Regions from separate parts of the Treponema sp. OMZ 790 genome, predicted to be linked through region 2. Evidence: riboswitches for the same ligand, from Rfam matches in the RefSeq annotation. Region 2 holds a riboswitch; the other holds the start of a gene.
What was found. Region 2 has a riboswitch for cobalamin ahead of E4O01_RS00740 (ABC transporter substrate-binding protein). Riboswitches for the same ligand answer to the same signal wherever they lie in the genome.
Positions count from the first base shown of each region.

Region 1 (3,415 bases), 1.3 Mb from region 2:
CACATAATGCCTAAAAAAACAGCCTGAGCAAACGAAAGAGAAACCTTCCCGTAAGCGATTTTTATTGTAATCCCTCCCAAAAGGCTTCCGCCGCTTGAAAGCTGTCCGCTCTTTACGATTAAAAAGGCAAGAAAAACAGAGCCGATAAAATTCCCGATATAAACTGCAAGCCAGTTTTTCAGCATCGCAGAAAGTTTTACCCTTTTTTCTAAAACGCCGGCAATTATCAAGTTATTCCCTGTAAAAAGTTCAGCCCCTGCAAGGAGGACAAGCATAAGCCCCACAGGAAAGATAAGGCCTGCAACAAATTTACCAAGGCCGTAAGTTTCAGGCTTGGCAAAGAGTCCGAAGGCTGCCATATTAGAGCCTTCCGAAGCAAAGGCAATAAAAACACCTGCCAAAAAACCTAAGCAAAGCAGCTTCCACACAGGGGTTGAAGCCTTTGCAATACCCTTTTGCACAGTAACTTCCAAGATCTCAGCCGGATCACAATACATTTTTTCAGACATACACTCCCCTCCATAAGCCGATTATATCATAGAACAGCTTATTTTTCAATTATCAATACCAATTTTAGTGTCTTGACATCTTTTTTGTAAAAGTATAGACTTACTCTAAATTACGATTTCGGTCTTGGTGCCTTTTTTTAATAAAGTGGTGAAAAGGGAATCAGGTGTGAATCCTGAGCAGTCCGGCTGACGTAAGTGAGAGAGTTGTTTTTCAAGCATGCCACTGGTATTATTCCGGGAAGGCGAAAATCAATGATGACCTCCGAGCCGTAAGACCTGCCAATGACTATGAGGGTAAGATGTAAGTTTTACCCGTGCAGCACTCTGCTTGGACTCAAGAGTTGCAGCAAAATTTATCGTGTTAATCATATTTGTTTCCTCTATTGCTCCTTAGGCTCTTAGTGAAGATTTTGTCAAGTTTTTCTTCGTTTTAGCCTTGAGTACATCCGATTGATACCCTTGGGTGTACATTTTGAGGAAATCGGAACCCTTTGCGGACCGAAATCGTTTTCTTTTTTTAGCTGAAATTCAAACTTTTCCACCTAAATAACTTTCACAAACAAGGCTTTTAATGTATAATTCCTAATAAACTTTTTTCGCAAATTGATTCGCTATCCGCTTTAGCGGATACGATGAAAAATTTCCTTGCAGAACAGAGCCGTAAGGCTCTGATATTTACTGCAAAAAGTTTTTATGGGAGAATATTTATGGCGGGCACATACCAAAAACTTTTGAACACAATAAAGGAAGCCGCAAAAACAGCCGGTCTTACCGAGAACGATTATATATCTCTTTTAAACCCCGAAAGAGAAATACATGTTTCGATTCCGGTAAAAATGGATAACGGGAGTATAAAAGTATTCAACGGCTACAGGGTTCAACATTCTACACTACGCGGCCCTGCAAAGGGAGGAATAAGATTTCATCAAGATGTAAATATTGATGAAGTGCGCTCTCTTGCCGCATGGATGACCTTTAAATGTGCCGTCGCCGACATTCCCTACGGAGGCGGTAAGGGAGGCATCTGCGTAAACCCTTCAAATCTTTCCGAACCGGAACTTGAAAAACTGACAAGGGGCTACACAAATCGCATTGCGGCTTTTATAGGCCCCAAAAAAGATATACCGGCCCCGGATGTGGGAACAAATGCAAAAATTATGTCTTGGATAGTCGATACCTACAGCAGCTATGCAGGGGAGTTCACCCCCGCAGTCGTTACAGGAAAACCTCTTCCTCTCGGCGGCTCGAAAGGAAGAGTAGAAGCCACAGGCCGAGGAGTTCTTTTTGCAGCAAGGGAAATTTTAAAAAAACTTAATAAAAACTTAAAAGACCAAAGTGTAGTCATTCAAGGTCTTGGAAATGTCGGCGGAGTTACAGCAGATCTTTTTTATAAAGACGGAGCCAAGGTAATCGCAGTAAGCGATGTAAGCGGAGCTGTCTCCAGCGAAAAAGGCTTAGACATTCCTAAACTTTTAAAACACAAAAAGGAAGGAAAAAGGCTTGATTCTTTTGAAGGCGATTTTAAAAGAATAACCAATGAAGAACTTTTAGAACTTAAAGCCGATATTTTGGTTCCGGCAGCCCTCGAAAATCAGATAAGCGAAAAAAATGCTCGCAATATTAAGGCCTATATAATAATTGAAGCCGCAAACGGCCCTGTAACTCCGGAAGCCGATGAAATTCTCGAAAAAAAGAATATTATCTGCGTCCCCGATGTTCTTGCCAACGCGGGAGGGGTAATTGTATCATACTTTGAATGGGTGCAAAACCTGCAAGGGCTTTACTGGACCGAAGAAGAAGTGAACAACCGGCTGGAAAACAAAATGATTGAAGCTTTTAGACTGGTATGGGATGTAAAAGAAACTTATAAAGTAAGCTTAAGAAAGGCAGCCTATATTAAGGCCTTAAAGGAACTTGTAGAAACCCAAAAGGCCTTAAATATAATTTAAAGCTTATCTATCAGCATTGAACACTTACCCGACGGAATAGGCAGGGTCTTTTTCTTTTCGTTTAGGATATTTATGGTAAAATAATAAAGCTTTTCGCTTTCCATGTGTATTTCCCAGCCTCTTTGGCTCTTAGAAGAAAGAATGGTAATCAAGTTCCGCTTAAGGCTTAAGTTTTCTATACCCATTACTTCAAGATTAGGAACAGTCCAGTTTACAGTCTTACGCGGAAGACTTATCGAAAGCCCGATAACGTTTTCGATCATCAAGCTGATTGTAGAAAGCCCTACCCCCAACAGATATTGTTTACGCGGAAAGGCCGGTTTTCCCTTCCATTGAGCAGGACCCTCTTTTACGGGAGAATAGGCCTCCCACAAAAAACCCTGTTTTTTGGAATTTCCTGCAGGCGAAAGGGTTTCAAGCACATAGTAAAGGTGTCTTATAACACATTCCCGCGCTATCTCCCAGCGGTTGTATTTTTCAAGGCCCTTTACGACCACAAAATTCAAAATAGGAAATACACTGCCGCATGCGCCGTTACCCGTCTCATCATATTCAGGCTCATCGGCAGCAAGGCTTGGAAAAGGATGATCCACACCGAAGGTTTTCGGATTAGATAGATGATCCACCAAAAGAGCCGCCTTATCCTCATTGGGAATTTCTGCAAGCATTGGCCAAAAGCCGGCAATGGTCTTTTTCTTTATTTGATTGCCTTCAGAATCAAGGTCATAATAAAAACCGTCTTCTTCATTCCACATCATGGAGTTGATTCTGGTTTTTATCGTAAAATACATCCTCTTATACTGAAAGTCTATTTCTTTATCGTTTAGTATATCCCCCAAAGCTGACATATAAAGAGCATTGACTGCAAGAGCCGAATTAAAATCCGTCAAAAAAAACGATTCTTTTCGGGGCGCATTGGGCATGTTAACCGTTTCGAGAGGACTTTTGTACAAGCCG
Region 1 is NZ_CP051201.1:1,961,956-1,965,370, forward strand. It holds gene E4O01_RS09580 (formate/nitrite transporter family protein) at 1-509, opposite strand, end outside; cobalamin riboswitch at 618-808, shown strand; gene E4O01_RS09585 (Glu/Leu/Phe/Val family dehydrogenase) at 1,217-2,458, shown strand; gene E4O01_RS09590 (MGH1-like glycoside hydrolase domain-containing protein) at 2,455-3,415, opposite strand, start outside.
Region 1: it holds a riboswitch for cobalamin, as region 2 does, so the genes downstream of both, E4O01_RS09585 (Glu/Leu/Phe/Val family dehydrogenase) here and E4O01_RS00740 (ABC transporter substrate-binding protein) in region 2, are expected to answer to the same signal.

Region 2 (3,415 bases):
AAATACAGGGGCTCCTACAAGGGATATGACTACTCCTACAGGGATTTCTCCAAGAGAAGAGATTGATCGGGCAAGTACATCCGCCCAAACAAGAATGATAGCACCGATTAATACTGAAGCCGGTATTATGTTTTTATGATTAGTCCCCCAAAATATTCTTGCAATATGAGGTACTATGAGTCCTATAAAGCCTATAATACCTGCATTATATACCAAAAATCCTATAACTGCAGAACACATTAAAAGGTAGATTTGGCGGTAAATATGTAAGTCTTTACCTAAGGTAATTGATACGCTGTCGCCCAGGAGCATTAAATTAAGAGTTCTGTATTGCGTCATAAAGGCAAAAATGCTCAAAAATACGATAACGGATAATAAGCCTAAATTTTCCCATTTTGCTCCTCCGAAACCTCCCATCAGCCAAAAAGAAATACTTCGTATAGCTTCTCTGTTTTTTGTAGTAAAAACTATGAATGAAGAAAATGCCGAAAATATTGTACTTATAGCGATTCCGGCCATTAATAATTTTACGGAATTGGCTCTGCCGTTTATATTTGCAGCTGTCATCACAATTACAGATGCACCGAATGCAGAAAAACAAGCAGACAAGCCTACATAATTGGGGCCCAGACTTGCTCCTATCCCCAGGGCAATAGCCAAGGTTGCTCCAAGAGAAGCCCCTGAAGAAATACCCAATATATAAGGATCTGCCAACGAGTTTTTTACGATAGCCTGCATTACAACCCCCGTTAAAGCCAATCCCATACCGGTAAGACAGGCTAAGATAATTCTAGGCATCCTTACAATCCAAACGATATCTACAGTAGATTTTTTTACTCCTTCAAGGCTGCCTATTCCGAAGATTTTATATTGAGCGATTTTTAAAATATCGGCGGGCACTATATTTACGGCTCCGAATCCTACCGATAGGATTATTGAGAGTAGAAGTCCCGCCAAAAGAAAAAGAAGTGCTGAAGATATAAAAATTATTTTCAGCACCTTGGTTTTATTGTTTTGCATATTATAGGTCAGGATATAGACCTGAAATGATAGTCTTTATTCCGTCATAGGTTCTTATGCCGCTTGCATAAACTTCACTTAAATTAATCGGGAAAACTTTTTTATTTTGAAGAGCTGCTATGCTTTGTAAGGCTTTATCTTTTGTCAGCATTTCTATAGATTGATCTTTTTCAATATAGTCTCCAAAATAAACGGTAAATATAACATCCGGGTTAAGCTCTATAAGCTCCTCTTTTCCTATGCCGTTTTTTTCTTTGCCCACAAGGTCTGCCCCGATTTGCATCGCAATTTGTCCGCCGATTGTTTTTTCTCCATAAACACGGTATTGCCCTTCTTTTTCTACCTCAATTATTATAGCCTTTACTTTTGTTTTTCCTTCAACATGTTTTTTTGCTGCCTCAATTTCGCCTTTCATCTTATCGACAATCGATTGCGCTTTGTCTTCTACATTGAAAATTTTACCTATGTTAAGAATATCCTGATATTCATTTTCGAGAGAATCCTGTTTTTTTAAGCCGGAATTTTGCCATATATAGGTTTTTGTACCTCTATCATGCCAAAAATTTACATCCCCATAACGTTTTTCGCCGAATAAAGATGACCATGCAAAAATAAAATCGGGCTCCATGTCGATAACCTCTTCTTTTGTAGGGCGTTTGTCACGGTAATCTACTTTGCTAAAAGCTTCTTTAAATTCATCTTTTACAGGATCATCAAGACCGACAGCTAAAATGAGTTTGTCTGAAAGTCCGAGTGCAAGCATAGTTTCTATCGGGCTTTGGTAAAAGGCAGCGACTTTTTCAGGGGCTTTTTCAAATGTAAGCTCGATAGGTTCTGCCGCATAGTTATAAGTCGTGATTGTTACAGGATAATACTGTCCATCCGCTTTCGGCATCGTTTTGCCGGAATTTTGTGATTGATTTTCTTTAGGACTGCACCCTAAAAAAACCGAAACTGCCGATATTAGCAGTAGTGAGTAAAAAAAAGTTTTTTTCATACTTCCCCCCAAATGTGTTAATTTTACGGTTTCAAACTTAAAAGACTTGAGTTTATGCAGCAGGTACAAAGATACTTTGGGGATCTTATTAGTTTATAGAGAAAACAAAAAGGCTATAAGTTCCTTCAAGCGTCCGGTACTTTATCGCTCGTAAAGCACAAGGTTTAAGCCCTCTACAGGCAGGTATTCTGACTTCGAGCTTCATCATCTTTTTAAGCCTTCCCCGATTCCTCTCGAGTGACATATTTTAAAAAGACTCTTCTCTTACAGCGGCGGGACCGTGACGGAATTACACCGTACTTCCCTTTTAACCGAATTTCGGCACCTGCAGGGTTTGAAATGTTAAAAGCAATTTTAATGTTTTTATAAGGCAGTGTCAAGTCTTAATTTTATATCTCTTATAATAGAACAAAGATTTATTTTATAATTTTAATGATTTTTTTTTAAAAATAAGAAAAAAAATCTTGCTGAATAGAACTAATTGTGGTAGACTCTTTATATGAAGTATTATATCGTATTTTTACTTATCTTTTTAAGTTTGTTTGGCTGTAAAACTCCTCCCAAGCAATTTTCCGAAATTCCGGAATCCAAATCAGATAAAACATTTAAGGACAACAGTAGTTCCGCCTTAGAGATAGGCTATGAAATTTTGAGTCAAGGAAGTAATTTTAAGCCGGGACTTTCTTCAATTATAAGGACACAAAAAGAGCTGGATAATTTTTATTCCGTTTTATATGGAAATTCCGCAAAAGCCCCAATAGTGGATTTTTCAAAAAGAGCGGTTGTCATTGCGGCAGCAGGACCATTTAACACCGGCGGTTATTCTGTTTTTCCTGTGTCTGCAATAAAGACGGGTAAAACTATAAAACTTGTTTTTGAAATATCTGCTCCGGGGCCTAAGGATATGGTCACACAGGCTTTTACTCATCCTTATGTGATAGTTTTAGCAGAGGCTGAGCCTTCTGACGATATTTTTATTGAGGTTAGAGGCGATTACAAGGGGGGATACGGGATAATAGAGTTTTAATTTATAAATCGATTCTTGTGTAAAAAAAAGCAAGTATTTTTAACGGCTTGCTTTAAAAATAAAATTAATAGGAGGGACTTTATGTCACAAAAAAAATGGAACGCTAAGGCGTTATTCGGTCTTCTGGTGTTGGTGCTTTTCTTGGGTTCATGTCCTCAAAAGCCGTCACCGCCTTCCGTATTGGTTCCGGATCCATATCCTGTTCCGGCCGATGCCGTCAAGGTTGAAGTATGTGTTGTAGATTCTGTAAGCGGTACTGTAGTTACAGGTACACAACTGCTAGTTTTTGATTCTTCTACCGGTAAACAGGTTACCCATCCTCTATCTGTAACTAATGGAAAAGTTACTGCAAAAGTAAGTCCAAAAAAGAA
Region 2 is NZ_CP051201.1:170,690-174,104, forward strand. It holds gene E4O01_RS00735 (FecCD family ABC transporter permease) at 1-1,020, opposite strand, end outside; gene E4O01_RS00740 (ABC transporter substrate-binding protein) at 1,022-2,017, opposite strand; cobalamin riboswitch at 2,178-2,361, opposite strand; gene prcB (dentilisin complex subunit PrcB) at 2,517-3,044, shown strand; gene prcA (dentilisin complex subunit PrcA) at 3,126-3,415, shown strand, end outside.